Regions from separate parts of the Mesorhizobium koreense genome, predicted to be linked through region 1. Evidence: riboswitches for the same ligand, from Rfam matches in the RefSeq annotation. Region 1 holds a riboswitch; the other holds the start of a gene.
What was found. A riboswitch is a leader RNA that binds a small molecule or an ion and turns the genes downstream of it on or off. The one in region 1 is predicted to bind thiamine pyrophosphate.
Positions count from the first base shown of each region.

Region 2: it holds a riboswitch for thiamine pyrophosphate, as region 1 does, so the genes downstream of both, thiB (thiamine ABC transporter substrate binding subunit) here and thiM (hydroxyethylthiazole kinase) in region 1, are expected to answer to the same signal.

Region 1 is NZ_CP134228.1:412,552-417,463, forward strand. It holds gene RBH77_RS01895 (ABC transporter substrate-binding protein) at 1-13, opposite strand, end outside; gene RBH77_RS01900 (ABC transporter permease) at 10-777, opposite strand; gene thiD (bifunctional hydroxymethylpyrimidine kinase/phosphomethylpyrimidine kinase) at 941-1,744, opposite strand; gene thiE (thiamine phosphate synthase) at 1,741-2,415, opposite strand; gene thiM (hydroxyethylthiazole kinase) at 2,412-3,239, opposite strand; TPP riboswitch at 3,284-3,380, opposite strand; gene hisA (1-(5-phosphoribosyl)-5-[(5-phosphoribosylamino)methylideneamino]imidazole-4-carboxamide isomerase) at 3,450-4,181, opposite strand; gene RBH77_RS01925 (DUF1330 domain-containing protein) at 4,222-4,509, opposite strand; gene hisH (imidazole glycerol phosphate synthase subunit HisH) at 4,506-4,912, opposite strand, start outside.
Region 2 is NZ_CP134228.1:1,493,711-1,498,622, reverse strand. It holds gene thiQ (thiamine ABC transporter ATP-binding protein) at 1-304, opposite strand, end outside; gene thiP (thiamine/thiamine pyrophosphate ABC transporter permease) at 301-1,935, opposite strand; gene thiB (thiamine ABC transporter substrate binding subunit) at 1,911-2,915, opposite strand; TPP riboswitch at 2,949-3,065, opposite strand; gene RBH77_RS07165 (thiamine diphosphokinase) at 3,159-3,794, shown strand; gene RBH77_RS07160 (ABC-F family ATP-binding cassette domain-containing protein) at 3,833-4,912, shown strand, end outside.

The DNA of each region.
Region 1 (4,912 bases):
ATTTCGGTTTCATGATGGAGTGTCCTTGTCTTGCGCTTCCCAAGGCGTGAGCAGCGGAGCGAGCCGATCGACAGCCCAGCGGAGGATGAGGCTGAGCGCGGCGAGCAGCGCCATGGCGGCGAAGACCCTGTCGGTCTGCATGCGGGCATTGGCCTGCACCATGACGAAGCCGAGCCCGGCCGAGGCGCCGACCCATTCGCCCACCACGGCGCCGAGCGGCGCAAGCGGTGCGGCGATGCGTAGGCCCGAAGCCAGCGCCGGCATGGCAAGCGGCAGGCGGATGTAACGCAGCGTCTGCCAGCGCGTGGCGGATGTCAGCGCTACCGCGTCGAGGATATCCGGATCGGTGCGGCGGAGCCCATCCGCGAAGGTGGAAGCGATGGGAAAGAAGATGATGATCGAGGCCATGATCACCTTCGAGGCCATGCCGAAGCCAAACCAAACCACCAGAAGCGGTGCGACGACGAAGACTGGAAAGGACTGGACGACAAGAAGCAGCGGCCATGCGAGCCGCTCGAAGCGCGGCAGCGCCGCCATCGCCAGCGCCACCAGCGCCCCGAACGAGGCGCCGCAGAGGAAGCCGAGCGCGATCTCGCTCACCGTGACGAGCCCGTTCCAGCCGAAGAAGCCGGGCTGACGCGCGAATGCGGCAAGCACCTCAACCGGCGAAGGAAGGATGTAGGGCGCGGGGCGGAAGACGAAGATGGCAAGCTGCCAGGCGATCAGGGGTACTGCGAGCGCAACGAGAAACCCGGTTCCGCTGTGAACGCCGGTCAATGCTCCGGCATCGACCCCCACTCCGTCCGCTTCGCGGCCACCTCTCCCCCGCTCGACGGGGGAGAGGAAGCGCCGGCTGAAGCGACGGGCACCCTTCCTCTCCCCTTTTGAGGGGGAGAGGTGGCCCGCGAAGCGGGACGGAGTGGGGGTAATCCCCAATCTATCAGGCTTGCCAGAGCGCATGGAAATGATGCACCGGCCCGTGGCCGGACCCGACCGAGAGCTGGTCAGCGGCCGCGATGGCGCCGGCTATATAGGCTTTTGCCGCCCGTACCGCTTCGCGCGCGTTCGCCCCTTTCGCCAGTTCAGCGGCGATCGCGCTCGAAAGCGTGCAGCCGGTGCCGTGCGTGTTTGGGGTCGCGATACGTTCCGCCTCGAACCACTCCAGACCGTCCATCGTCGCCAGCACGTCGGGGCTGCCCTCGCCTTCCAGATGGCCGCCCTTGATCAGCACCGACGCCGGCCCGAACGCGCGGAGCCGCGTCGCCTGTGCCGACATGCCGGCGCGGTCGGCCGCCACCGGCTCGCCGAGCAGCGCGGCAGCTTCCGGCAGGTTGGGCGTCAGCATCGTCGCAAGCGGCAACAGCCGCGTCGTCAGCGCCTCAACCGCGTCGGGCGCGAGCAGCGCCGAGCCGCCCTTCGCCACCATCACCGGGTCGAGCACGATCGGCACGGTCGGATGAGCCGAAAGCACGCCGGCCACGGCGCGGGCGATGCCAGCATTGGCGATCATACCAATCTTCACCGCATCGACGCGGATATCCTCGAAGATTGCTTCGATCTGGTCCTCGACGAAACCGGGGGACACCGCCTCGACGCCGGAAACGCCTTGCGTATTCTGCGCCGTCAGCGCCGTGATGGCGGCCATGCCGTAGACGCCGCGCGCGGCGAACGTCTTGAGATCCGCCTGGATGCCAGCGCCGCCGGACGGGTCGGAACCGGCGATGGAAAGGACATTGCGGATCATCGCTCTGCCTCCGCCTTCTCGCCGGGCCGCATCTGCCGCCTCGCGGCAGAAATTGCTTCCACAATCTCCTCCGCCGCGCGGCGCGGATCGGGCTTGCCGCAGATGGCCGAGACGACGGCGAGGCCATCCGCTCCGGCTGCCAGCACCGGGGCGGCATGCTCGGCCTTCAGCCCGCTGATGGCGACGGTCGGCACCGGCGAAGCGGCAACCAGCCGCGCGAGCCCGTCGAGGCCGACCGGCCGCTTGTGATCCGGCTTGGTGGGGGTGGCGAAGACAGGGCCGACCCCGGCATAGTCGACGATCGCCGGGTCAATCGCGGCGGCGAGCGCTTCCGTCTCGACCGAGACGCCGAGGATCATATCCGGACCGATGCGGGCGCGGGCGGAGCGCGCGTCGCAATCCTCCTGCCCGACATGCAGTCCCTCCGTCTGAAGCGCGATCGCCGCCTCGACATCGTCGTTTACGATAAGCGGCACGCTGGTGCCGGCGAGCACCACTTTCAGCACCCTGCCCATCTCGATCATCTCGGCGGTAGAGGCATGCTTGTCGCGCAATTGCACCATGGTGACGCCGCCGGCGACCGCCGCGCGCGTGGTCTCGACCATGCCCATCGGCCCGCAGAGATCGGGGTCGAGCACCAGATAGAGCGAGAGGTCGAACGGCTTTTTCATGCCGGCACCGCCTCCAAAAGCCGCGCCTCGCGGTCGAGGGTTGCGGGATCGAGTGCTGCCAGCGCATCGAGGAACTTCCAACCGAAGGAGCCCGGCCCCTCCGCGACGCGGCCGGCGCGCTCGCCGGCGACGGCGAAGACCGACAGCGCCGCGACGGACGCCACGAAGGGATCGGCCGGCCGGATCGCGGTGAAGGCGCCGACAAGGCAGGTCAGCGAGCAGCCGAGCGCGGTGACGCGCGGCATCAGCGCGGAGCCGCCCTCGATGCGGACGGCGCGCTTCCCGTCGGTGACGAAATCGATCGCCCCGGTCACCGCGACCGTGGCGTCGGTCTTGCGCGACAGCGCCAGCGCCGAAGCTTCCGCGCTCGCGACCGTATCGCCGCTGTCGACGCCCTGCCCCGCGCTCGTCCCGCCGGCAAGCGCGATGATCTCCGAAGCGTTGCCGCGGATGATGGCCGGCCGCAGCGCCAGCAGGCCGGCGACCGTGTCGCGCCGGTAGGCGGTGGCGAAATGCGCCACCGGGTCGAGCACCCATGGCTTGCCGGCCTGGTTCGCTCCGTCCGCCGCGCGGCGCATACCGGCCACCCAATCCGGCGACAGCGTGCCGATATTGACAGTGAGCGCGCCGGCGATCTGGGCGAACTCGCCGGCTTCCCGTTCGGCGTGCACCATTGCCGGCGACGCGCCTGCCGCCAGAAGCACGTTGGCCGCGATGTTCATGGCGACGTAGTTGGTGATGCACTGCACGAGCGGGGATGCCTGCCGCATCTCATCGAGCAGGCTGCCCAGAGAAAAATCTCGTGTAGAATTTCCGCTTGTCATCTTCGCCCCTTTCGGCGGGGCGGTCACGGGGCAGTGTCCTTCAGGCTATGCCCCGAGCGACTTCCTCCGCCAGCATGATCTGGTTCAGGTTCGAAGGGTGCATCTCAGCCCGTCTCGCGACGGACGCCCCTGTCTCTCGGTCGCCCTTATGGCACGGCAAGGCGGCAATGTCATGGCCAAATGAGACGGCGAAGCGCCGCAGGCTGCATCTCAGGCGCGGCCGCCCAGGATCGCCAGCGCCTCTTTCGGGTCGATGCGGCCGTCATAGAGCGCGCGGCCGGAGATCGCGCCTTCGAGTTTCTTCGCGTCCGGCATGGTCATGCGCCTTATGTCTTCGAGCGAGGCAAGCCCGCCCGACGCGATGACCGGGATCGAGACCGCATCGGCCAGTCCGATGGTGGCATCCCAGTTGATGCCGGAGAGAACGCCGTCCCGGTCGATGTCGGTATAGACGATTGCCGCCACGCCAGCTCCCTCGAATTTTTTCGCCAGTTCGATGACGCCGAGTTCCGACGCTTCCGCCCAGCCCTCGACCGCCACATTGCCGCCCTTCGCATCGATGCCGACCGCGATCTTTCCGGGGAATCTGCGGCAGGCCTCTCGCACCAGTTCGGGATCGCGCACGGCGACCGTGCCGAGAATGACGCGCGCCAGCCCGCGACTGAGCCAATCTTCGATTTGAGCAATAGTGCGGATGCCGCCGCCGAGCTGCACCGGGTTTGCCGTCGCCTCCAGGATCGCCCCGACCGCCGCGCCGTTGACCGACTTGCCGGCGAAGGCGCCGTTCAGGTCGACCACGTGCAGCCACCTGAAGCCCTGCTCCTCGAAGGCGCGGGCCTGTGCGGCGGGGTCGGCATTGTAGACGGTCGCGGTCGCCATGTCGCCGAGCTTCAGGCGCACGCATTTTCCGTCCTTGAGGTCGATGGCGGGGAAAAGGATCACGGGTCGGGTCGGCTCCGGAACGGTCGGCTGCGGGCCAGGATCAGAGGCCTTCGACGATGGCCAGGTGCGAGGTCGCGGTGGCGCGGCGCAGTTCGAGCGCGGCCTTGTATTCCGGCGAATGGTAGCAGGCAACGGCGTCGGCATAGGAGCCGAATTCGACGATCACCGTACGCTCGGCCGGAAATCCCTCCGGATACCGGGCGTCGCCGCTCGAGGCCAGGAATTTGCCGCCGAACTTCCGAAACGCCTCGTCATAGGCTCCTACATAATTCCTGAACCTTTCGGGATCGGTGATCGACACCATCGCGATCCAGTAGCCCTTCTTCATGGTCTCCACCTTAAAAAATTGGCGATCAGGGCCAAGCCGAGCGCCTGGCTCTTCTCGGGATGGAACTGCGTACCGGCGAAGTTGTCGCGCGCCACAGCCGCGGTGACCGGCCCGCCATAGTCGGCGAGCGCCAGCACATCGCCCTCTTCCCTCGCATCGAGGTGATAGGAATGCACGAAATAGGCGTGCAACCCTTTCTCGCCGGTCGGAATCCCGGCGAAAAGCTGGTGTTCGCGCCTGAGCCGAAGCGTGTTCCAGCCGATCTGAGGCACTTTCAGCGCCGGGTCGGCAGGCTTGATCACCTTGACGTCGCCCGCGATCCAGCCAAGACCGCTCGTCACCGTCTTTTCCAGCCCGCGCTCGGACATCAGCTGCATGCCGACGCAGATGCCGAGGAAGGGCC
Region 2 (4,912 bases), 1.1 Mb from region 1:
CGAGGCCGACATTCGCCGCGACGTCGAGATGCGAGAACAGATTGTTTTCCTGGAAGACCATGGAGACAGGACGGGCGGACGGCGGCAACCTCGTCACATCTTCGTCGCCGATCAGGATACGGCCGCCGGCGGGCATCTCGAAGCCGGCGACGAGATCGAGCAGCGTCGATTTTCCCGCCCCGCTCGGCCCCATGATCGCCGTGACCGACGCGGCCGGAAAGGAAAGGTCGAAGCCCATCTCCATCTCCGCGTAGCGGAACGCGATTTTGTCCAGAGCGATTTCGAGGCCGCCGCGCCCGGTCATGCCGCATTCCTTCCAAGACGATCGGAAATCATCATCAGCCCGAGGCAAAGAGCGCCGAGCAGAAGCGCTATGCCCGCCGCATCCTCCGTGCGGTAGCTGCCCATGCGCTGCATCAGGAGGTAGGGCAGCGTCTGGACACGGTCGCTGCCGAAGAGCGCGATGACGCCGAGATCGCCGAGCGACAGCGCCATGGCGAAGGCGAACGCGGTACCGAGTGGGCGGCTGAGTACCGGCCCGTCGATCAGGCGCAAACGGTTCCAGCCGGCAATGCCGAGCGCGCCGCAGAGCCTTTCGTTACGCGCGCTCGCCGCGTCATAGGCGGGCTGCACGACGCGCACGGCGAACGGGATCGCCATAAGCGCATTCACCGCGATCACCATCGCCGGCGCGGCGGCATAGACGTCGCCGAGACGAAGCAGGATGATGAACCATCCGGCGCCGATGACGGTCGGCGGCAGCACAAGGATAAGACTCGCACCGCTGCCGGACGCCCATTCCAGCCATGACGCGCGCCGCTGCCTCCGCCCGTATTCGAGCGCGCGGCGGCAGGCGACCAGCGCCAGCGACAGGCCGGCGGAAAGGAACGCCGCCGGTGCCGCGAGAGCGAGACTGGTGAAACAGGCACACCGCACCGCCTCATCCGCCGCAAGCCTGCCGAGATCTGCGCCAAGGCCGGCGATCACGACAGCCGCCATCGGACCCGCCACGAAAAGGGTGGCGACGGCGATAACGAGCAGGTCGAAAGACTTCTCCCCTTTCCCGTCCATTGCGTAGCGGCGCCTCGTCACCGACAGGTTCGCCATCGCCGTATAATTTCCGCCAAGGCGCGTGATGGCGATGAAGATCACCAGCGCCAAGACGATCTGCATCACCGTCAGCGCCACCGCCCGCGCCGGATCAAAATCGAAGCGCAGCGCCTGATAGATCGCGACCTCCAGCGTCGTCGCGCGCGGCCCGCCGCCGAGCATCAGGACAATGGTGAAGGAGGTTACGCAGAGCATGAAGACGAGCCCGGCGATGCCCGGCAGGCTCGCCCGCATCGCCGGCCATTCGAGGAAACGGAAGGCCGGGCGCGCGCCCATGCCGAGTTGCGCGGCAAGCCGCCATTGATCGTCCGGTACTGTGTCGAGCGCCTGCAAAAAAAGCCTTGTCGCCAGCGGCAGGTTGAAGAAGACGTGTGCGATCAGGATGCCGGAGAGCCCGTAGACGCCCGACCAGTCGCCGCCGGCGAGCTTCGCAAGCGCGCCGGAGAAGATACCCGCCCTGCCATAAAGGGCCAGCACGCCGAGCGCCGCGACGATCGCCGGCAATGCCAGCGGCACGGCGAACAGCCTGAGCATCAGCGCACGGCCCGGAAACTTCGGATGTCTGGAAAAGGCCCGGGCCACGACCACCGCCGGCGCCACCGAGAGCACAGTCGAGAGCACAGCCTGGAAAAGCGTGAACCGCGCCACGCGCAAAAGATAGAGGTCGAAAGCCGCGAACGCGCCGCTCCAATCGCTGCCCGCCTGAAAGACGAGCCCGGCAAGCGCACCGCCGGCGACAAGCGCCACCGCCGCCAGCGCCACTGCGCCGGCGGCTACTCGACCGTCCAGTGGAGCCACGCCTATCTGCTCATCACCGAGAGCCATTCGTCGACCCAGGCCTTGCGGTTCTTGGCAACTTCGTCGCTTGAATAGATCAGGGATTTCGCCGGTTTGACCAGCTGGCCGAAGGCCGGATCGAGCGGCTTGTCGGTCCGACCAGCCGGATACATCCAGTTCGTCTCCGGAATCGCATCCTGGAATTTCGAGCCGGTCATGAAATCGAGGAATTTTCCGGCGAGCGGATTTTCCGCGCCTTTCTTCGTCATGCCCGCGACCTCGATCTGCATGTAATGCCCCTCCGCGAAGGAAGCCGCTTTATACCGGTCGGTCTTCTCCTCGATCATGTGATAGGCGGGCGAGGTCGTGTAGGAAAGCACCATCGGCGCCTCGCCCTTGGTCAGAAGTCCGTAGGCCTCGCTCCATCCCGGCGTGACTGTGAGCACACGGCCTTTCAGCTTCGCCCAGGCATCGGTGGCCTTGTCGCCGTAGATTTTCCTGATCCAGAGTACGAGACCAAGTCCGGGGGTGGAGGTGCGCGGGTCCTCGATCGCGATCTTTTCACTTGGATCGCCGTCCACCAATTCGGCCATGCTCTTCGGCGGATCCTTCAGCTTCTCGCTGTCATAGACCACGGCGAAATAGCCGTAATCATAGGGCACGAAAATATCGTCGCTCCACCCACCGGGAACATCGACCTCGTTCGTGAGATCGCCGTGCGGCGTGAAAAGACCAGTCGCCTTGGCATCGGTCGTCAGGTTGGTGTCCAGGCCGAGCACGATATCGGCCTTGGTCGATTGGCCTTCTAACTTTAGCCGGTTGAGCAGCGCAACGCCGTCGGTGACGGAAACAAAGCGGACGTTGCACGAGCACTCCGCCTCGAATGCCTTCTGGACGATCGGACCCGGCCCCCAGTCGGCGGTGAAGCTCTCATAGGTGTAGATCGTAAGCGAACCTTCGGCCACAGCCGCGCCAGCGGAAAACGGCGCGAACAGCGCTGCCAGGAGGAGGGAGATCGTTCCGCGCATCGGTCTCTCCTTTTATGCGGGGAGGGAGGCGCCGGAACCGAAGCGTCTAATCCCTCCGCCGGTACGAGCCGGATCAGGTTCGACGGGTTGGCCGATCGCCGGCCTCTCAGCCGGTCCGCATGACACGTCCCGGCACCCCGTTAGAGCGACAGGAGACATAGAGCGGCGGATGATGCGTTGCAAGCCGGCGCCATACGGGTCCAGGCGCTTCCTGTGCGCCAAAGGGCGTGATATGGCGCGGCCATGAGCCGTTTCACCATCCTTCTCGGTGGCGATTTGACCGTCACGCCCCGTCTCCTTGGACAGATCGCGGACACCCATGTCGTCGCGGCGGATTCGGGGTTGCTCCATGCCGATCCGCTGAAGATCGTTCCGGAATTGTGGGTGGGCGATTTCGATTCGACCGAACCCGATTGGCTGGATGCCTATGACGGCATCGAGCGCATGGTCTACTCCCCCGATAAGGATCACACGGATGGCGAGATCGCCGTCGGCGAGGCGCTTTCGCGCGGTGCCACCTCGCTGGTGCTGGCCGGTGCCTTCGGGGGCCCGCGTGCCGATCATGCCTTCCTGCATATGGCGCTCGGCGTCCAGCTTGCCGAACGCGGCGTATCCGTGCTTTTGACCAGCGGAGCGCAGGAAGGAAGCGTACTGCCTCACGCCCGGGCGGGCTACGACTATCCCCCAGGGACGATGTTCAGCATCCTCGGCTTCTCCGAGCTTCGCGGGCTGACGGTCGAAGGCGCGAAATGGCCGCTCGACGATGTCGTCGTACCGTTCGGCTCGTCCCTGACGATCTCCAATGTCGTCAAGGACGGGCTTGTCGTCCGGCTTCGGGAGGGGCGGGCCTTGCTTGTCGCCACTCTGGCAGCCACATGACGGCCTGACCGCACCGCCCTCTCGCTCCCCAAGAGTTCATGGCCCCTCCGCTCCTTCATCTCGACGGCATAAGGCTGACCTTCGGCGGTACGCCGCTGCTCGACGGCGCCTCGCTCTCGGCGATGCCCGGCGAACGCATCGCGCTCGTCGGCCGCAACGGCTCCGGCAAATCGACACTGCTGAAGATCGCCGCCGGCTTCATCGAGCCCCAGGACGGGGAGGTCTTCCGCCAGCCGTCGGCGACCATACGCTACCTGCCGCAGACGCCGGACATGGAAGGCTTCGACACGGTACGCGCCTATGTCGAGGCCGGTCTCGGCCCCGCCGACGATCCGCACCGCGTCACCTACCTGCTCGATCATCTGGGGCTAACCGGCGAGGAACATCCGTCGAGCCTTTCGGGTGGCGAAGCCCGGCGTGCCTCGCTGGCGCGCGTGCTGGCGCCCCGGCCCGACATCCTGCTCCTCGACGAACCGACCAACCATCTCGATCTCTCCACCATCGAGTGGCTGGAGGAAGAGCTTGCCCGCTCGCCTTCGGCCATCGTGCTCATCTCGCACGACCGCCGTTTTCTGGAACGCGTCAGCCGCGCCACGGTGTGGCTCGACCGTGGCCGCACGCTTCGCCTCGACAAGGGGTTCGCGCATTTCGAGGAATGGCGCGACCAGGTGCTCGAGGAGGAGGAGCGCGAGCAGCACAAACTTGGCCGCCAGATCGTGCGCGAGGAACACTGGCTGCGTTACGGCGTGACCGCGAGGCGCAAGCGCAACATGCGCCGGCTCGGCGAATTGCAGGCCATGCGGCAGGATTTTCGCACGCACCGCCGCGCCGAGGGCCTCGCCAACATGGCGGCCAGCGACGCCGCCGAATCCGGCAAGTTGGTTATCGAGGCGAAGGATATCGCCAAATCCTACGGCGAGCGGCCGATCGTCCGCAGCTTCTCCACCCGCATCAACCGCGGCGACCGCATCGGCCTCGTCGGGGCGAACGGCGCCGGCAAGACGACGCTCCTGAAGCTTCTGACCGGCGAACTTGCGCCCGACACCGGCACGGTGCGGCTCGGCGTCAATCTGGAGATCGCCACACTCGACCAGAAGCGCGAGGCGGTCGATCCGCGC